3 regions of the Pandoraea vervacti genome follow, and region 1 is predicted to be linked to each of the others. Evidence: predicted binding sites of a transcription regulator. Region 1 holds the regulator's gene; each other region holds the start of a gene.
What was found. The regulator LexA, encoded in region 1, represses DNA repair genes until DNA is damaged. The targets are predictions, from matches to a motif close to ACTGTATNNNNATACAGT.
Positions count from the first base shown of each region.

Region 1 (6,929 bases):
ACCATGACGTGCGACATGCGCGAGTGGTAGAATCGCGGATTCTCCAAAGGCTTTTCGAGCACCTCTTTCATGACCCGCGCTCTCCGTAATATCGCCATCATCGCGCACGTCGACCACGGCAAAACCACGCTCGTCGACCAACTGCTGCGCCAGTCGGGCACCTTCCGCGAAAACCAGCAAGTCGCTGAACGCGTGATGGACTCGAACGACATCGAAAAAGAGCGCGGCATCACGATCCTCGCCAAAAACTGCGCCGTCGAATACGAAGGCACGCACATCAACATCGTCGATACCCCGGGACACGCGGACTTCGGCGGTGAGGTGGAGCGTGTGCTCTCGATGGTCGACAGCGTGCTGCTGGTCGTCGACGCCGTCGAAGGCCCGATGCCGCAAACGCGCTTCGTCACGCGCAAGGCGCTGGGCCTCGGCCTGAAGCCGATCGTCGTGGTCAACAAGATCGACCGTCCGGGCGCACGTCCTGACTGGGTCATCGACCAGACCTTCGACCTGATGGACAAGCTCGGTGCGACCAACGAACAGCTCGACTTCCCGGTCGTCTATGCGTCGGCGCTCAATGGCTTCGCCAGCCTCGACTCGAACGTTCGCGAAGGCACGATGAAGCCGCTGTTCGATGCGATTCTCGAACACGTGCCGGTGCGCGACGCCGATCCGGACGCGCCGCTGCAATTGCAGATCAGCTCGCTCGACTACTCGACGTTCGTCGGCCGTATCGGTATTGGCCGTATCACGCGCGGGCGTATCAAGCCGGGCCAGCAAGTGGTCATGCGCTCGGGCCCGGACGGTGAAATTCTCAAGCGCAAGATCAATCAGGTGCTGACCTTCAAGGGTCTCGAGCGCGTGATGTCGGAGGAAGGCGCCCAGGCTGGCGACATCGTCCTGATCAACGGTATCGAAGACGTGGGTATCGGCGCGACGATCTGCGACGTCGATACGCCTGAAGCGCTGCCGCTGCTGACCGTCGACGAGCCGACGCTCACGATGAACTTCTGTGTGAACACGTCGCCGCTGGCCGGCCGTGAAGGCAAGTTCGTGACGAGCCGTCAGATCCGCGACCGTCTGGACAAGGAACTGAATCACAACGTGGCGCTGCGCGTGAAGGACACCGATGAGGATTCCGTCTTCGAAGTGTCGGGCCGTGGCGAACTGCACCTGACGATTCTTATCGAGAACATGCGTCGCGAAGGCTATGAACTGGCCGTGTCGCGCCCGCGCGTGGTGCTCAAGGAAATCGACGGCGTGAAGCACGAGCCGTACGAAATGCTGACCATCGACCTGGAAGACGAGCACCAGGGCGCGGTCATGGAAGAAATCGGCCGTCGCAAGGGCGAAATGCTGGACATGGTGTCGGACGGCCGTGGCCGCACGCGCCTGGAATATCGCATTCCGGCGCGTGGTCTGATCGGCTTCCAGGGCGACTTCCTGTCGATGACCCGTGGTACGGGCCTGATGAGCCATATTTTCGATGCTTACGCACCGCTCAAGGATGGTTCGCTGGGCGAGCGTCGCAATGGCGTGCTGATTTCGCAGGACGACGGCGCCGCCGTGGCCTACGCGCTGTGGAAACTGCAAGATCGCGGTCGTATGTTCGTGTCGCCGGGCGACGCCCTGTACGAAGGCATGATCATCGGCATCCACAGCCGTGACAACGATCTCGTGGTCAACCCGATCAAGGGCAAACAGTTGACGAACGTGCGTGCGTCGGGGACCGACGAAGCCGTGCGTCTGGTGCCGCCGATCGCGCTGAACCTTGAATACGCTGTGGAATTCATCGACGACGACGAACTGGTCGAAGTCACGCCGCAGACGATTCGCCTGCGCAAGCGTTTCCTGAAGGAACACGAGCGCAAGCGCGCTTCGCGCGAAGAGAAGTAAAGCCGGCGATGGAATGGCGGCGCTGCGGACTTCGGTCCGTCGCGTCGCGAGACCAGACTGTTGGAAGAAGAGCCGGTGCCTTGCGCCGGCTTTTTGCTTTTTGGAGCGCAACCCGAGCGCCAGTTTTTCCCTTGATGTCGTCCTTTCCCCCATTCGTTGACGTTTCTGGAGCACACGCCAGACATGACCGATTTTCTCCGCACTGACGTTCGTGGCCGTATCGGCTTCATTACCCTGAATCGCCCGAAAGCGCTCAATGCGCTGTCGCACGACATGATTCGCGCCATGGCGACGGCGCTCGCCGAGTGGCGAGACGACCCGAAGATACTGGGTGTTGTGCTCCAGGGGGAGGGCGAGAAGGGCCTGTGCGCCGGTGGCGACATTCGTTATTTCCATGAAGCCATCAGTGCCGGTCGCACGGACATCATGGATTTCTTTACCGACGAGTACGCGCTGAACTACACCATCGCGTCATATCCAAAGCCCTATATCGCACTGATGGACGGCGTGGTCATGGGGGGCGGCATGGGTATCTCGCAGGGCGCGGCGCTGCGCATCGTGACGGAAGCCACACGCATGGCGATGCCGGAGACGGCCATTGGCCTGTTCCCGGATGTGGGCGGTGGCTTCTTTCTCGCCAACCTTGCCGGACACCTCGGTGAGTATCTCGGCACGACGGGGATTGTGTTCGGCGCCGTGGATGCTTGCGAAATCGGTCTGGCCGACGTGGTGCTGCCGCGCGGGTCCTTGCCCGCACTTTGTGAGCATCTCGCGAGTGGCGACTGGCAGGACGGCGAAGCGGTGCTCGACGCCGCGCGCACTTTCTGCCGCGAAAGCCTGCCGCCGCCGGGCCTCGCGCCGGGCAAGCTGGCCCCGCTGCGCGATGTCATCGACGCGCATTTCGGTTTGCCCGATATGCCCGCCATCCTCAAGGCGTTGAAGCTGGAGGCGCGTTGCGAGTATTCGGGTTGGGCGGAAGAAACGGAGGATTTGCTGCGCACGAAGCGTTCGCCGCTGATGGTGTGCGTATCGCTTGAACAGGTGCGGCGCGCCCGAAAGCGCTCGCTCGCGGACGAGTTGCGTGAAGAGTGGCTGATGATGCGCAGCGTCTTCAATCTCGACGGCCGCACGGGGGCGGAAGGCGTGGAGGGCATTCGCGCCATGGTGATCGACAAGGACCACAAACCGCAATGGCAGCACCCGAGCATCGAAGCCGTAAAAGCGGAAGATATCAAGCGATTCTTCGACGGTGACCGTCAAGGCGCCGACAACCCGCTGCGCGATCTGGGCAAGTGACTCGCGGTTTGATGGCCCGGACATCTCCGCTTGCAATGCGACGCAACTGACCGCTGTTACCGCCCGCCATCATGGCGGGCGAATCGTTTGCATCACGCCTTTGCAGAGTGATGGTTTGTTTGCCGCATCCTTGGGCGCGTTACACCGCTGCCTGACAGAATTGTTCGCCGACGGCCTGATCCAGTTTGCGGCAGATATCGGCAATGGTGCCGACCATGACGATGTGCGACACGTCGCGATACACGCGCACGTCATGGCTCTCGTCACTCATGTTCACGTCGCGACGCGCCTGTTGCTCCCGCACATTACGCGACGCCTTGACGGCTTTTCCTGCGGGGCAGGGGCGACGCGAGGCCGATGCCATCGCTGCCGCGATCGTGCGCGGCAGTGCTGTCGGACGCGTGCGCGCCGGTACGGTATACGAGCGGGCGATGGCGGGCGACGACGCGAACGGCCCAGACAGCGCCGAGAGACCGTAGACCGCCGACAGGCGCGACTGCGGCGTCTGTGACGTCTGCGATGACACACTCACGCGCGGTTGACCAAGAGACGTGCGCAGCAAACCAAAAAGTCGAGCCATGATGCGATCCTTGTTCCAATGCGGGTCAGAGGGACGTGCCTTGCTGCGTTTCGCATCGCTTTCACAAATCGAAGGCGCAGCAGGGCCCGGGCGCCGGACCCAGCCCGGCGCAGTCGGAAATGCAAATCTTCAGGGAGCGGGGCGAAGCGTCAGATCACGTCGCCCCTTCGTTCGCGCTGAACGATCAGAGATCGTTGTTGCGGATCAAGCCGACCGCGATCCCTTCCAGCGCGAAATCACCGCTGCCTTCGTCGACATTGATGTTCTCGAAGTCAGGGTTCTCGGCGATCAGTTCGACGCCGCCCTTCACGCGATGAAAACGTTTGACGGTCACGTCGTCGCCGATTCGAGCCACAACGATCTGGCCTTCGCGCGCGTCCGCCGCTTTCTGCACGGCGAGCAGGTCGCCGTCGAGAATGCCTGCGTCGCGCATCGACATCCCGCGTACCTTCAACAGGTAATCGGGCTGGCGTGCGAACATGTTCGGATCGCACTGGAAGTTACGTTCGATGTGCTCTTGCGCCAGAATCGGGCTACCCGCAGCGACGCGCCCCACGAGCGGCAGCGACAACTGCATCAGGCCCATGTGCGGGAGCGTGAACTGATGCGAGCCGCCGGCTTCGTCCAGACGCTTGAGGCGAATGCCGCGCGATTGACCGGCGGCCAGTTCGATCACGCCTTTGCGCGCCAGCGCCCGCAGGTGCTCCTCCGCGGCGTTGGCGGAAGAGAAGCCCAGTTCCGCTGCGATCTCCGCGCGCGTGGGCGGAAAGCCGGTGCGTTCGATCGCTTGCTGAACCAGTTCGTAGACCTGCTGTTGACGGGCGGTAAGTTTGATCATGGCATCACTGTATGGAAGCACAGGTGGCTGTATTTTTGTACAGTGTTTGCAAAAAGGCAAGGGAAAACTTCATGTAGTGCATGAAGTTCCGCCCGGACGGCGCTCGGCGGTGTATGTCTCCAGCGGGACCGGGCCGTAACAGAACACCCCGTGCGGCGTACGGTTCCAGCCGACCGGACCTAACCGTTCAGGATGGTCGACGTCTCGGCTGGTCGACATGGCGAGGCCGACGTTCGGGGTCGGCCTGCGCGTCACGCCGAATGAGGGAAAGCCCGGCGAAATGACCATTAAACTTCGAGGCACGTACGCGAAGGTCAGAGCCGGTCTGTTCGGAAAACGCGCGCATGGCGTCGGCGTTACGCGCCTGCGCCGCTTGCATCGCCTGACGCATGCCGCGGCGTAACAGGGCTTCGCCCGCCAACGGCCCGAACGACAGCGCCTTCATCGCATCGCTCGGCGAGGACAGCCGTTCGAGCACGAGCGCGCGGGCGCCGCCGAGCGTCAGTTCGATCGCGCTGAGTAGACCGACCGGTCCCGCGCCAGCCACCACAACATCGATGGGGTTTGTCATATACTTCGTATAAATATGTACTGAGTACATGTAAACTGGGTCATCAGGAGCGACATGTCAACGCCAACCGATTTGAGATCACGCAAGCGCCTTGCCACGCGGCAGGGCATTTCCAATGCCGCAACGCGGCTTTTCCATGAGCACGGCTTCGATCACGTGACGGTGGATCAGATCGCTGCGGCGGCCGATGTCGGGCGCATGACGGTTTTCAACCACTTCCCGCGCAAGGAAGACATGTTCTTCGACCGGGACGAAGAGGGGCGTGAAGCGCTACGTGAGGCGATACGTGCGCGCGAGCCGGGCGTGTCTGCGCTCGAAGCGTTGCGTTTGCTCGCGCACCGGTTAGTGGCGCAGGGCAGCCCATTCGTCGACTTTTCGGCCCGGAGTCAGGGATTCGTGCGCACCATCGAGGGCAGCGAGACGCTCAAGGCGCGAGCCCGTGCCATTCGCGACGAATTGGCCGACGTCGTGGCACAAGCGCTCGCCGAAAGCGCGGGGCGGCCCGCGACCGACGTGCAGGCCCGGCTGGCGGCCGGTTTGCTGTTGGCGGCGTGGACGGTGGCGTTCCTTCATGGACACCGGGTTTTCGCCGACACGCAGGACACGTCGCACGCGCAGAAAAGCTTCCTGAGCCTTGTGGATCAAGGCGCGAGGGGGCTTCAGGCCGCGTTGGCGGACTCCCCGTACGTCTGAGCGGGCGCCGCTCGGCGGGGCCGTGCTGGCGGAATTCATCAGCACAAATTCTCTAATCCTTATTCCGGCATAAACAAAAGCGAAAATATTATTTTTAATTATTTAGACGCGCTCATAGACTGGCCTCCTACACACGAGAAGCAAACAAGGAGTGCAAGTCATGAGCAAAGCAGCACGGGGATGGAAAGCTAAGAAGCTGGCAGTCGCACTGGGCGGTCTGGCGTTGGCCGCCAGCATGACGATTCAGGCGCACGCAGCCAGTCTTTCGCTGCTCAACGTGTCGTACGACCCGACGCGTGAGCTGTACGCCGACTACAACAAGGCGTTCGAGGCCCATTACAAGCAAGTCTCCGGTGACACCGTCACGGTCAAGGCCTCGCACGGCGGCTCGGGCAAGCAAGCCCGCACCGTGCTCGACGGCGCGCCGGCGGACGTGGTCACCCTCGGCATTTCGGCCGACATCGACGAACTGGCCAGCGCCGGTCTCGTGAACAAGGACTGGCAGAAACGTCTGCCGGATAACGCCACCCCTTACACCTCGACCATCGTGTTGCTGGTGCGCAAGGGCAACCCGAAGGGCATCAAGGACTGGAACGACCTGGCCAAGCCGGGCATCAGCGTGGTGACGCCGAATCCGAAGACGTCGGCCGGCGCCCGCTGGAACTACCTCGCGGCATGGCTCTATGCGCTCAAGCAGCCGGGCGGCAACGAGCAGAAGGCGCAGGAATTCGTCAAGGCGATCTACAAGAACGTGGGCGTGCTCGACTCGGGCGCGCGCGGTGCGACGACGACGTTTGTCGAGCGCGGTATCGGCGACGTGCTGATCGCCTGGGAAAACGAAGCGCTGCTGTCCGTGAAGGACCTCGGCCCGGACAAGTTCGACATCGTCGTGCCGTCCTCGTCGATCCTCACGGAGCCGCCGGTGGCCATCGTCGACAAGAACGTGGACAAGCATGGCACCCGCAAGGCCGCCGAAGCCTATCTGCAATGGCTGTACTCGCCGCAGGGGCAGGAAATCGCCGCCAAGCACTTCTACCGTCCGCGCTCGCCGGAAATCG
Region 1 is NZ_CP010897.2:2,345,881-2,352,809, forward strand. It holds gene typA (translational GTPase TypA) at 70-1,893, shown strand; gene UC34_RS10630 (enoyl-CoA hydratase/isomerase family protein) at 2,077-3,189, shown strand; gene UC34_RS10635 (hypothetical protein) at 3,329-3,769, opposite strand; gene lexA (transcriptional repressor LexA) at 3,954-4,607, opposite strand; gene UC34_RS10645 (FAD-dependent monooxygenase) at 4,795-5,178, opposite strand; gene UC34_RS10650 (TetR/AcrR family transcriptional regulator) at 5,233-5,871, shown strand; gene UC34_RS10655 (sulfate ABC transporter substrate-binding protein) at 6,032-6,929, shown strand, end outside.

Region 2 (6,929 bases), 2.5 Mb from region 1:
CGGGTATGGAACTGGCCGGTCTTGCCAGTGATACCCTGGGTGATGACCTTGGTGTCTTTGTTGATCAGAATCGACATTGCTTGATTTCCTTCGTCCTGTTGCCTGGCGGTATGCGCTCAGCCTTTCGGGAGCCGCACGCCGCGACGGCTTCGACTGTTCTGGTTACTTGCCTGCGGCAGCCGCGACAACCTTCTGGGCAGCTTCTTCCATGCTGTCCGCAGAGATGATCGGCAGGCCGGACTCGGCGAGCATCTTCTTGCCCAGGTCTTCGTTCGTGCCCTTCATGCGCACGACGAGCGGCACCTTCAGCGACACAGCCTTCGACGCCGTGATCACGCCTTCGGCGATCACGTCGCAGCGCATGATGCCGCCGAAGATGTTGACCAGAATGGCCGTCAGGTTCGGGTTCTTCAGCATGATCTTGAACGCTTCGGTCACCTTCTCAGCCGTGGCGCCACCGCCCACGTCCAGGAAGTTGGCCGGCTCGCCGCCGAACAGCTTGATGGTGTCCATCGTGGCCATGGCCAGACCGGCGCCGTTGACCAGACAGCCGATGTTGCCGTCGAGCGAGATGTAAGCCAGATCGAACTTCGAGGCTTCGACTTCCGCCGGATCTTCTTCGTCCAGATCGCGGTAAGCCACGATTTCCGGATGACGGAACAGGGCGTTCGAATCGAAGTTGAACTTGGCGTCCAGCGCCGTGACCGTGCCGTTCTTGCTCACGTTCAGCGGGTTGATTTCGGCCAGCGATGCGTCCGTTTCCCAGAAGGCCTTGTACAGACCTTGCAGAATCGTGCGGGCTTGCGAGATCGAACCTTCCGGCACGCTGATCTTCTTGGCGAAGTCGTCGGCTTGCGCGTCCGTCAGGCCCACCGACGGATCGATCACGACGTGGTGGATCAATTCCGGGTGCTTTTCGGCGACTTCTTCGATGTCCATGCCGCCTTCGCTCGAACCCATCATCACGATCTTCTGCGTGACGCGGTCAACCACCAGGCTGACGTACAGTTCGTTGTGGATGTCGGCGCCTTCTTCGATCAACAGGCGATTGACCTTCTGGCCTTCCGGGCCCGTCTGGTGCGTGACCAGTTGCATGCCGAGGATCTGGCCGGCGTATTCGCGCACTTGCTCGATCGACTTGGCAACCTTCACGCCGCCGCCCTTGCCGCGACCGCCTGCGTGAATCTGGGCCTTGACCACCCAAACCGGACCGCCGAGTTCTTCGGCTGCCTTCACGGCCTCGTCCACGGAAAACGCCGGAATGCCGCGGGGCACCGCGACTCCGAATTTCCGGAGGATTTCCTTGCCTTGATACTCATGAATCTTCATGCGTGATTCCCTTCTTGCTGAGTTGGAAGTTTGGGTTCGAGCTCGCGAGTCGAGGCCGCATCGCGCACCGCTTCTGATGTGACGGGCGTCGTGGGCTCGTTCGCTCGATCGTTTGCGCGGCCGTTGAACCAGCGCGGGTAAAACCGGCGCACCGCCTCGCCATCAAACCGCAGGGCGTGACAATGTCCGAGTTGGAAAGGAGGTGCCGAATCTTCGGCATCGTTGCTCGCCAGCGCCGTATCGGGTGTGTCGATCACCACCCCGGCGAAAGCCTGAATCGCTGCCGTCGGCAGGACGCTACACAGTTCTGTCAGGTGGGTACAGCCCGCCGCGCCGCCAAGGCGCTCGCGAACCCCGCGCCGGAAGCCGCGCCGCAGGTTAAGACCAATCAACTGACGGTATCGCGGGCCGATCTGGTCGCAAATGCCGGGATAAGGCACCCAGTCGGACACAGCCTCGGCATCATGGACTTCGAACGCTTCGTCGATCGTCAGCCGCAGCCATAGTTCGTGAATCGGCGTGCCCTCCTTGCGAAGGCCGGTGGCCAATGCAAAATCCCGATCCTTGTGATCGGTCAGTCGGGCTTCGATGTCCCATAGGCCATCGTCGCGCGAATACGCTTCAACAGCGATCGTGCGACGGTGACGCAAGGTACGAGAGGCAGGCGCGGAGAGCGGCATGCGGAAGTGTGCAATGCATGAACGCAGAAAGACCTTGATTCTAGCATAGGCGGCAGCCCCGTCTGCCGCAGCGCAGCAGAAGCCCGCCGCATAAGGCGGAATTGCCCGACCCATCGGTCGGTCAATCAGATTATCGCCTCTGCCCGCCGGTATGGTGCGACGCCATAACGCGATAAGTGACGATTGACGTGTCACGCGAGATACGGCGTCGTGTCACGCGAGCATTGGCGCAGGTTGCGCGACGATACGCGCCGTTAGCCGCACACGGATAAATGGACACGCATCCATAAGGAAAACGATGGGACCGACGTCAGATGTCGTCCGAAAATTCGTCGGCGCCCCGTACGATTTTGCTGATAACGGTACGCGAGAAGCCCCGGGCCGCAAGAAAACGCATCTGTTTGGCGCGTGCTTCAGGGGTCGTGGCGACCTCGCCGAACTTCTTCTGCCAGACAGCATGTGCCCGCGCCAGTTCGGTCTCGCGCAGTTGCTCCGAAATCGCGGCGACGGTTTCAGCATCGACCTGATGCTGCTTGAGTTCGCCAACGATACGCGTGGTCCCCATGCGCGATGCGCGACGATTCACCACGCTTTCGGCGAACCGCTCGTTGGACAGCCAGCGCTCCCGTTCCAGACTGTCGAGCAACCGATCGAGCGCTTCGGGGTCCTCGGCGTCGGCGTAGGACGCCAGCTTGCGACGCAACTCCGCACGACTGTATTCGCGACGCGCAAGATACGACAACGCGCGACCTTTCAGGCTCAGCGTGGGTTTGCGGGAGGGTTTGACCGCGACGGCCTCATCCCCGGGCGGGGGTGGCGGCACATTCGGTGCGCGAGGAGGACGGCGATTGATCATGACTTCATCGTAGCGCCATCAGCGGCAGTCCCATGAGCGAAAAAACCATGACACCCGACGAATGCCAGCACGAGCCGGCATCGGCATCGGCATCGGCATCGGCATCGGCATCGGCATCGGCATAAGCGTCAAAGTCGGCGTCGGAGTCGGCGTCGAAATCAAGCGAAGACACCGAGACCGCAGGTCCACAAAGCAAAAACGGCAGCACGATGCCATAAGGCCTCGCGCTGCCGCACCGACAACACAGGCGATTACGCCTCGTCGTCTTCTTCGATCTCGCCGGTTTCGTTGATCGCCGTAACACCCAGCGATGCACGCACCTTGTTCTCGATTTCGTGGGCGATGTCCGGATTTTCGCGCAGGAACTCACGCGCGTTGTCCTTGCCCTGACCGATCTTCTCGCCGTTGTAGCTGTACCATGCGCCGGCCTTCTCGACGATCTTCGCGTTGACGCCCAGATCGATGATTTCGCCTTCGCGCGAAATCCCCTGGCCGTAGAGGATGTCGAAAATCGCTTCGCGGAACGGCGGGGACACCTTGTTCTTCACGACCTTGACGCGGGTCTCGTTACCGACCACCTCGTCGCCCTTCTTGATCGAACCGATACGGCGGATGTCCAGGCGCACCGACGAATAGAACTTCAGTGCGTTACCGCCGGTCGTCGTTTCCGGGTTGCCGAACATCACACCGATCTTCATGCGAATCTGGTTGATGAAGATCACCGTGCAGTTCGTGCGCTTGATCGTGCCGGTCAGCTTACGCAGCGCCTGCGACATCAGACGCGCTTGCAGACCCGGCAGCGAGTCGCCCATTTCCCCTTCGATTTCGGCCTTCGGCACCAGGGCCGCGACCGAGTCGATGATGATGAGGTCGATCGAGCCCGAACGCACCAGCGCATCGGCGATTTCCAGCGCCTGTTCGCCCGTGTCCGGCTGCGAGATCAGCAGTTCCGGCACCGAAACGCCAAGCTTGCTCGCGTAGCCGACGTCGAGAGCATGCTCCGCGTCGATAAACGCGCACGTGCCGCCGATCTTCTGCATTTCCGCCACGACTTGCAGCGTGAGCGTGGTCTTACCCGACGATTCCGGACCGTAGATCTCGATCACACGGCCGCGCGGCAGACCACCGACACCGAGTGCGATGTCCAGCCCCAGCGAGCCCGTGGAGACGACCTGGATGTCCGCTTCGACCTCGCCGTCGCCAAGACGCATGATCGAGCCCTTGCCGAATTGCTTCTCGATCTGCGCGAGGGCGGCGGCGAGCGCCTTGCCTTTCTCGGCCGACAGATTGGCAGACCCTTTCTTGCTTTCTTCCATGAATCGTCCTTTGATATGATGAGCGAGACGGCTCGAGTGAGGCGTGACTGCCGGTACTGTATAAAAAACCAGTGCTCTTTGCAAGTGCCTGTTGTCCGAAAGCGCCGAAACGACAAAAAAAGCCGCGAACCACGCGCCGCAACATCACAGGAGACACACCGCCGCCGTCAGGCATCGGTGCCTACACAAGCCTATCACGCCCATGCGAATTCTCATCGCAGAGGATGACAGCATTCTGGCCGACGCCCTGACCCGCTCCCTGCGTCAGGGGGGCTACGCCGTCGACCACGTCAAGACGGGACTCGAAGCGGATTCCGCACTTTCTGCCCAGACGTTCGACCTGCTGATTCTCGACCTCGGTCTGCCGCGCCTGCCCGGTCACGAAGTGTTACGCCGACTGCGCGCCCGCAACTCCCATCTGCCCGTGCTGATTCTGACGGCCTCCGACAGCGTCGATGCGCGCGTGAAAGGTCTCGATCTCGGCGCGGACGACTACATGGCCAAGCCGTTCGCGCTCGCCGAACTCGAAGCGCGCGTGCGCGCCCTGACCCGGCGCGGCGCAGGCGGCGGTTCGACCGTCATCCGTCATGGCCCGCTCAGCTTCGATCAGGTCGGGCGCACCGCCTATATTCATGAGCAGATGCTCGATTTGTCCGCACGCGAACTCGAATTGCTCGAAGTGCTGCTGCTGCGTACCGGGCGCCTCGTCTCGAAAGAACAACTCGTCGATCACCTGTGTGGCTGGGGCGAGGAAGTCAGCAACAACGCCATCGAGGTGTACATGCACCGGCTGCGCAAGAAGATCGAGCCCAGCGGCGTACGCATCGCCACGATTCGCGGCTTGGGGTATTGTCTGGAAAAGCCGGCGGCAACGCCCGCCAATGCTGCCTGAGGACCCTCGCAGGCGGGATGTACGGGATAGGCGGAATGAGCGACGCGCTTGCGACGTCGGCGCACGCCTCGCTTAAGGGTCTTGCACGTGCAGGTGTGCAGACGTATCCCGCCACCCGGCCACTGCGGCCACTTCGGCCAGTTCGGTGACCCCGGCCGCCTCAGCCTCTTTAGACTTGCTACCCGATGCGTCTGAGCTTTCGCCCTCCTCATCGCGCCACGCTTGCGGATCCCGACGCATCGCCCCATCCGGCAGACGCCGCCGATCCGTTCGACCCTTACGCGGATCCCTTCGTACGCCCGGGCTTCGGCGCGCCGCTGGAGCGCGAGGCGGAGCCGCCGCCACGCTCGCTGTTCGGCGAAATCCTCGACTGGATGCTCGCCCCGTTGCTGCTGCTCTGGCCGATGAGCATTGCCGTGACGTATCTGGTCGCGAAGTCGATCGCCAACGGCCCCTTCGACCGGGCGCTGGAAACCAATACCTATGTCCTCGCCCAGCAGGTCCACTCCGATCGCGGGCAAGTCACGCTCGCCTTGCCGATGCCCGCCCGGGACCTGCTGCGTGCGGACGCCACCGACAACATCTATTTTCAGGTCCTTGGCGCGAAGGGGGAACTCGTCGGCGGCACGGCCGAACTGCCCTTGCCGCATGAAGACGACCGGCCGCAGCCAGGCGTCGTCCAGTTCCGCGACGAGACGCTCGGCGGCAACGACATTCGCGTCGCCTTCACCTATGTCGATCTGCCGCGCATGACGCCCCCCGGCAGCATGGCGCTCGTTCAGGTCGCCGAAACGCTAGACAAGCGCAGTCAACTGGCCAACGAGATCATCAAGGGCGTAATCCTGCCGCAGTTCGTGATCCTGCCGCTGGCCATCGTGCTCGTGTGGTTCGGTCTGTCGCGCGGTCTGGCGCCGCTGCATGCGCTGCAGGAGCACATTCGCGCCCGGCGTCCCGACGACCTGTCGCCGCTCGAAGCCCGTCAGGCGCCGCCGGAGATCGCGCCGCTCGTCAACTCGCTGAACGATCTGCTCGGACGCCTCGAACAAAACATGAAGCTCCAGCAACGCTTCATCGCCGACGCGGCGCATCAGCTCAAGACGCCGCTTGCCGGTCTGCGCATGCAGGCCGAACTCGCGTTGCGTCAGACCTCGCCAGACGAGTTGCGGCGCTCGCTCTCGCAGATCGCCGTGAGCTCCGAGCAGGCAGCGCGTCTGGTCAACCAGTTGCTCGCGTTGGCGCGCGCGGAGAACAGCGCGAACGACGCCGCCGCATTCACGCCGCTCAACCTCAGCCTGCTCGCACGCAGCGCCATGCAGGACTGGTTCCAGGCCGCGTTCGCCAAGCGCATCGACCTTGGCTTCGAGGAGCCGCCGTTCCCGGTGCATCTGTCCGGCCAGCCGGTGATGCTGCGCGAGTTGCTCAATAACCTGATCGACAACGCGATCCGTTACACGCCTGCCGGCGGTAAGGTGACGGTGCGCCTGCGTCATGAGGCGTCCGACGGATTCGTCCATCTCGAAGTCGAAGACACCGGCCCCGGCATTCCCGTTGCGGAGCGCCCACGCGTGTTCGAGCGCTTCTATCGCATTCTCGGCAGCGACAGCGACGGCAGCGGACTCGGGCTCGCGATCGTGCGTGAAATCGTGCAGATTCATCGCGGCGATGTGAGCGTGCTCGACCATGTCGACGCGCAGCACCCCGAAGCAACCGGCACCCTCATTCGAGTGACGTTACCGCTCGCCGAGGCGCCTATCGAAAACCCTCATGCGTGACGGAATCACGCAAAATACGACCCATTTCGGGCCAAAGTCGAGGGTAAGTCCCTAGCAGCGTAAGGTTCGAGTCAGTTTGGCGTC
Region 2 is NZ_CP010897.2:4,809,744-4,816,672, forward strand. It holds gene sucD (succinate--CoA ligase subunit alpha) at 1-77, opposite strand, end outside; gene sucC (ADP-forming succinate--CoA ligase subunit beta) at 163-1,329, opposite strand; gene UC34_RS20965 (DUF2889 domain-containing protein) at 1,326-2,009, opposite strand; gene recX (recombination regulator RecX) at 2,320-2,865, opposite strand; gene UC34_RS20975 (hypothetical protein) at 2,870-3,037, opposite strand; gene recA (recombinase RecA) at 3,117-4,181, opposite strand; gene UC34_RS20985 (response regulator) at 4,384-5,073, shown strand; gene UC34_RS20990 (sensor histidine kinase) at 5,259-6,845, shown strand.
Region 2: the regulator LexA is predicted to act here: its motif matches at 4,237-4,254, upstream of recA (recombinase RecA).

Region 3 (6,929 bases), 1.9 Mb from region 1:
GGCAGCGCCTCATCGAGGACGACCTGATCCAGTTGTTGGGCGTGGGCCGCACGCCAGTGCGCGAAGCGTTGCTGATTCTCCAGGGTGAGGGCTTCATCGCCCGCAATCGAGGCTGGGAAGTGCAAGGCGCCGACCATCTTCCCGTGCGCGCCATCTTCGAGAGCCGCATGGCCATCGAGTCCGAAACCGCCCGGCTGGCGGCCCGCAAGATCACGCCCGAGATCTGTGATGCGCTCGACGCCCTCATCGTCCAGATGGAGCCGAACGCGAACCTGCCCCGCCTGACGCTCAATCGTCTCAACACGGAATTTCACGATCTGATCGTGAAGGCGGCAGATAACATCATCATCGCGCAATTTCACGAACGTACCCAGTTTTACTACTGGGCGCTGCGCGTGCCGGTCATGTTCTCCGACGAGCAATTGCGGACCACCAACGATCAGCACCGGGAACTGCTCGCCGCACTGCGCGCCCGCGACGAAGCGCTCGCCGGAGCGATTGCCCGCGCGCACGTCGAGACGACGATGCATATCGTCGAACCTGCATTGCCGCGCTAAGCCGACGTTCACAGGGCGCGCAACAGACCGTCCCCCGCTGCACGCTCGCACCTTTCCCTCCCGCGTCACTGCCTCACCACATCACCGCACCAGATAACCGGCCACGCGCCAGCGGCCGTCGATGCCGAACGCCATTGTCACCATTTCGTGCGCCTCGGCCTTGTGCTCGAACACCGTGTCGTACTGGATCACCACGTACTCCCCATCCGGCTGGCCAGGCAGCGAGCGGGTGAAGACCGCGTCATGCGTCTTGCGCGACTTCACTTTGCCCAATGGGGTGCGTGCGTCTTGCAGGCTTCGCGCCCAGTCGTCAGCCGAAATAGCGCGCTGAAATACCGGAGCGGCCTGCTCCCAGCTTTGCCGCGCGCGGTTCACATCGGCAAGCCCGAGCCAGAGACCGGCCGCTTCGAGGGCCGGACGCACGTCGCGATCGATGTCGGTGGCCGGGGCCGCGACGTTGCTCGCGGGCGCGGCAAAGAGCGGCGGTTGCGCCGAACGGCGCTGCATGGGCTCTTGTTGCGCGTGTGCGGGCAACACAGCAAGGCCGGCAACGATGCTCAGGGCAAGCGCTGCCGCGTTCAGCAAGCGGTAGCGAGGGGACGAATTGGGTCGGGTCGTCGACATGGACGAAAACTCCTTGAATCGAAGGGGGCGAGCCATGCGCGCTGTCCGTACGCGGCATGACGCATGAACCGCATGAATGACGCGAAGGACATGAAGGACGCGACTCGCCAACCCGGCCATTTTACTGGCGTGACACTCGAAGGACTGTAACGCGCATCGCGCAGTACATTACAATGCTCAACACATGTCAGTCTTTCCCTTGGCCAACGCCATGTTGACGACGTCTCTGCTCGCGATCACCTCACTCCTCGGCTTCATGATGCTGCTGATCGTGGGTTCGCTGTTACGCTCGCGCGTGGCGGGGGTGCGCGAATGGTGTTTCGCCAACGTCGCCGTGCTGATTGCCCTGCCGCTGTTTGCCCTGCGCGGCGTCGTACCCGATTTTCTGTCGATTCCGGTGGCCAATCTGACACTGGCCGGCGGCTTGCTGCTCTATTACGCCGGATGCGCGCGCTTTCTCGGACGCCCGCCCCACTGGCATGCGCTGGGGGCATCGCTGGGCGTGCTCGCCGCCGCGATCCTGTTCTGGCACTACGGCGTCGACAATCCGCAACGGCGTGTCGTGGTCGTCTCCGCATACCACGCGAGCCTGCTGCTCGCTATCTCGGTGCTGATCCTTCGTCATATCCCGCCGCGCCGTCACCCTTACAACTATTGGCTGACGGCCGGCATGGCCGCCGCCTTTGCCGTGGGGCACATCGTACGCGGGGTCGCGTTTGGTTGGGCCCCTGCGCCCGGCCCGGAGGTCTACGCACCGACGATGTTCAATACGGTCATGCTCACGATCGGTGCAGTCGTCATGCCCGCCATGACGATGGGCTCGGTGCTCATGATTCACGACGCCATGCTCGCCACCGCCGAAGAGGCCGCCAATCGCGACTATCTGACGGGCGCAATTTCGCGCAAGCACTTCGACCTGCTAGCGCGTCAGGAGATGGCGCGTGCGGTGGCGCGCGGCTGGCCGCTGTCGATCGTCGTCATCGATCTCGATCATTTCAAGGCGATCAACGATACCCACGGACATGCGGGTGGCGACACGGTACTGCGAGAGTTCGTGAAACTGGTGCGCGACAGCCTGCGTGAGGGCGACGTCTTCGGGCGACTGGGCGGCGAAGAATTCGCCGTGCTGCTGCCGGGCACCGACACGGCGGGTGCGATTCGCATTGCCGAGCGCCTGCGCACCCAGGCAAGCCGACATCTCGTGGCGGGTCCGTTTGGCGTTTGCCACTACACCCTGAGCGGCGGTGTGGCCACCTGGCTCGAACATGAGAGCCTCGAAGCCCTTTGCGTCCGCGCCGATCGTGCGCTGTACGCCGCCAAGATTTCCGGGCGCAACCTCGTGCTCTCGGACGTGCTCTCCAGCGACGAAACGGCGTCAGAGGCAGGCTGAGGCGATCAACGGCCCGAAGCCGCAAACGCGGCAAGGACCCGAACGCGGACGGGGATTGACCATGACGCCCGGCAGTCGGGCGATACGGGTCACGCGCGACGTCGAGCCATCGCGCGCGCCGTCATTGTCGACCTATCCGTTCAGACTTCCGGAAAGAACTCGCGACGCATGCGGGCGACGTACTCGGTCAAGTTCACGTGCTTTTCGATTTCATCACGCAGCAGGTGATCGAAACTCGGTGTCAGCGCCCCCGAAATGAAACCGAACGCGGTGGCATCGGCGCCACAGGGCTTGTCCCCGAAAAAGTACGGCTTCTCGCCCAGCAATTGTGCGGCGCTCTGCGTGCCGCGCGCGAGCAACTGCTGCTGCTCCGGCGGCCGATAACGACCCGTGCCCTGCCCATGTAGCGTGTTACGGATCTTGCGGCGAATCACCTTTTGCGCGACCGGGCGCACCGGCCACGGAATCGACTTGAAGAACGACGCCGGTCCTCTGGCGAAATTCCCGTCGTCGCACCAGCGCGCCTGCACCACGTGCCAGTAGAAATGGTCCTCCAGCGCCTTCTCGAACATCCATGCCGCACCGCGCTGCTCGGGCGTGAGTCCGGCGTCGAAATCGACCCCGTACTTGCGCTCGATGTGCAGGCGAATCAGCGTCGAGTCCGGCACGATCTCGCCATCGTCATCGATAAAGGGCAGCTTACCCTTCGGCGCGCGGCGAAACCCGCCGCGATCCGTACGGTAAGGCAGACCGGCCAGCTTGAGCAGCATCTCCGCCTTGACGACGAACGGGCTGGCGTCAGGCAGCCCGAACGCCGGGCCGAAGGTATACAGGGTCAACATCGGGCGCGCGCTCCTGTGCGGGAAGAATGGCGCAGAGTATTACACGCGCGAGCGGGCACGACGAGTCCGTCGCAGTCGGGACGCACACTGCACCACATACGTGACTCGCGCACTGTGATTTTATACAGTATCATGTACCCCAATCGAGGAACATCTCATGGAAACCATCGACTGGGATCAACTGGCGCTAAGCGCCGCCGAGCGCGATCTGGCCAGCGTCGTGCGCGAGATCGCCGCACGCTACTCACGTGAAGCACCCGAAGTACCCCATGGCGCACCAGCGTGGGAGGCGAGCGACAACGTGTCGGCCATACCGCTGGACTGGCGCACGCTGATCGCCATCGCAGACGAAGCGGAAGCGGATATCGGCCTTCACGCGCGGCATGAGCCGTGGGTACTTGCGCGCTTGCTGCGTCTGCCCGGCGACGAAGCCCTGCGACGCGACGGCGAACTGCCGTCGCTCGACGCTGCGGTCGATCTGCAATGGCCCGACATGGCTGCGCCGGCGGTTTTCCGCGCCATTGTGGCCGCCTTCGCCAACGACGACTCGTCGGCAAACGATGCCGGCGCCTACGCGGGGGCTTCGATGCTGGCGTCACCGTCGAAGTGTTCGACAATGGGGTCGAAGGCGCAGATTCGCCAACGTGGCATGCTACCCGGGACATCATCCCCGCGATGATCGACCCCGACGCGCTCGCCCGTTCGCTGCCCGCCCCGATGGTGTTCGTCGATCTGGAGACGACCGGCGGCAATGCGCTCGAAGACCGCATCACCGAGATTGGCGTGGTCGAGGTCGGCCCCCACGGCGTGGAGCAATGGAGCACCTTGCTCGACCCGGCCGAACCCATTCCGCCGTTCATTCAGAAGCTCACGGGCATCACCAACGAGATGGTGAAGGGCCAGCCGTCGTTCGGCACGCTAGCCCAGGGCCTGGCCGAGCGTTTGCACGGCAAACTCTTCGTCGCGCACAATGCCCGCTTCGATTACGGATTTCTCAAGAACGAATTTCGACGCGCCGGCATTGCGTTTCAGGCGGACGTGCTGTGCACCGTGCGTCTGTCGCGCCTGCTGTTTCCGTCGGCCGCCCGCCACGGACTCGATGCACTGATCGCCCGCTTCGGCCTGATGCCGCAGGGCCGTCACCGGGCGCTCGCCGATGCCGATCTGCTCTGGCAGTTCTGGCAGAAGCTTCATACGCTCTACACGCCGGACCTTATCGGACAGGCGGTACAGCGAGTCACGAAGCGATCGAGTCAGCCGCCGCAGTTGCCGGATGAGGCCATCGATGCACTGCCCGACACCCCCGGCGTGTACCTGTTCTATGGCGAAGGCGACATACTCTTGTATGTCGGCAAGAGCGTGGATGTTCGCGCCCGCGTGCGCTCCCATTTCTCCAGCGACCATCAGGTGGCCAAGGACTTGCGCATCTCTCAGGAGATTCGCCGGGTCGAGGTGCATCGAACGGTCGGCGAGTTGGGGGCATTGCTGCGCGAATCGCAACTCGTCAAGCAATTGCAGCCGGTACACAACCGTATGCTGCGTCGCGCTGCGAGTCTCTATAGTTGGCAACTGACGCAGGACAGCGATGTGCCGCAGCTCGTGAGCGCCAGAACCGTCGACTTCGCCAGCGCCGAAGCGCTCTATGGCACGTTTTCCTCGCGCGCGAGTGCAGAAGCCGCGTTGCGCGCGCTGGCTGACGAGCACCGTCTGTGCTGTGCGCAACTGGGGCTGGAGAAGGCGGCCAAAGGGCGTCCGTGTTTCGGCTATCAGGTCAAGCGCTGCGATGGCGTGTGCGTGGGCGACACCCCGCTCGCGGCACACACCGAGCGGACTCGCGAAGCGCTCGCGACACTGCAACTGAAAACCTGGCCGTATGACGGCCCGATCGCCATCGAGGAACACGGCATGCGCGAGGATGGCGACGGGAAGGACAGCGTCATCGGTCATGGCGGCGGCACTCTCGACGGTAACGCCCATGGCGACCTCGATGGGCACAACGTCGAGTACCACGTGATCGATCGCTGGCAGTATCTCGGCAGCGTGGCCTCGCGCGAGGCGTTGGACACCTTCATCGACACCATGCCCGCCGCGACAGGTTTCGATCCCGACATCTATCGGTTGTTGGGCAGGCGTCTTGCGGCGTCGCAGCCTGCCGAACCGACGGGCGAACCGACGGACAAAGCAGCAGGCAGAGCGGCAGACGCCAATACTGTCCTCGCCGAACCGCCCAAGGTTGGCAGCGCACGTCGTCCGTGCGCGCCGCTCACCGTGTTGCAACTGACCCGCCCGGCGTTCCGCCTGAGTCACGTCGAGCCACCGGACGACGCGACGCTGAGAAAAAAGCCCCGCGGCGTCGCACTGTTGCGCCGCCGCCAGCCGCGCCCCGACGATCCAAACCAGTTGCGCCTGCCGCTGGACAGCGTCGGACGCGTCGCATAGCGCTACGCGGGCATCCACCGGGTTCGGCCACCGTCTCATTACGCGAGAAACCGCCGCAACTCCCCACCCCGCACTAATTTTCTTTCCGCCTTGTGCCACCTAGGCAAAACCCTCCTATCCACTTCGGGTCATGAGCATATAAATATTAAGTATTTGCAGGACGCATGCTTGTAGCCGAAGAATACGCAATCCGAATACAGCAGGTATTGCGACTTCGACGGCCGTAGCGGCGTCGATCACCGGGGGTTTGGGGCGTGGGGTACGCGCCATATCCTCGTCCCCACACCGAGCCAGATGGAATTACGCCAACTCGAAGCCTTCGCGGCGGTCATGTCGACCGGCAGCATCACTGCTGCCGGGCGTTTGCTCGGGCGCTCGCAACCTGCCATCACCCGCATGATTCAGGAGCTCGAAGCCGAGATCGGCTACGCCCTGTTCGCGCGCAGCGGTCCGCGCGTCACACCGACCGAACAGGGCTTCCTGCTGTTCGAAGATGTCGAGCATGTGCTGGCCGGTTTGCAGCAGATCCGCGCCCGCGCCGATGAAATCGCGCGCGGGCAGACCCGTCCGTTGCATGTCGCGGCCACGTCGGCACTGGCCGCCGGGCTCGTGCCCGCCGCACTTGCCCTGCCAGGCCCCGCGCGCGACACGCACCAGATCCAGATGCGCAGCACCTCGCCGGAGCAGGTCGTGCACGCCGTGCTCACGGGCGCCGCCGACATCGGCGTGACGAGCCTGCCACTGGAACACCGTGGCATCGTCGTGCACTGGATCGGCGAATCGGCGTGCGTCGCGGCCGTGCGCAACGACGATCCGCTCGCCGCGCATGAACGCTTGCCGCTGGCTGCCTGCGCCGGTCGCCGCATCATCACGATGCAGAACCCCTACCGCCTGCGCCGCCGCCTCGATCAGGCGTTCTCGCAGGCAGGCGTCGCGCCGGCCGGCCTCATCGAGACCAACGCGTCGATCAATGCCATGACCGCCGTTCGCGCGGGGCTCGGCGTGGCCGTGCTCGAACCCGTCACCGCGTACGGACTGCCGCTCGCGGATGTGGCCGTGCGCCCGATCGATGCCGAT
Region 3 is NZ_CP010897.2:4,205,837-4,212,765, forward strand. It holds gene UC34_RS18255 (GntR family transcriptional regulator) at 1-557, shown strand, start outside; gene UC34_RS25205 (DUF4019 domain-containing protein) at 639-1,181, opposite strand; gene UC34_RS18265 (GGDEF domain-containing protein) at 1,393-2,571, shown strand; gene UC34_RS18270 (glutathione S-transferase C-terminal domain-containing protein) at 2,712-3,413, opposite strand; gene UC34_RS18275 (DUF2471 family protein) at 3,571-4,092, shown strand; gene UC34_RS18280 (exonuclease domain-containing protein) at 4,089-5,852, shown strand; gene UC34_RS18285 (LysR family transcriptional regulator) at 6,147-6,929, shown strand, end outside.
Region 3: the regulator LexA is predicted to act here: its motif matches at 3,525-3,542, upstream of UC34_RS18275 (DUF2471 family protein).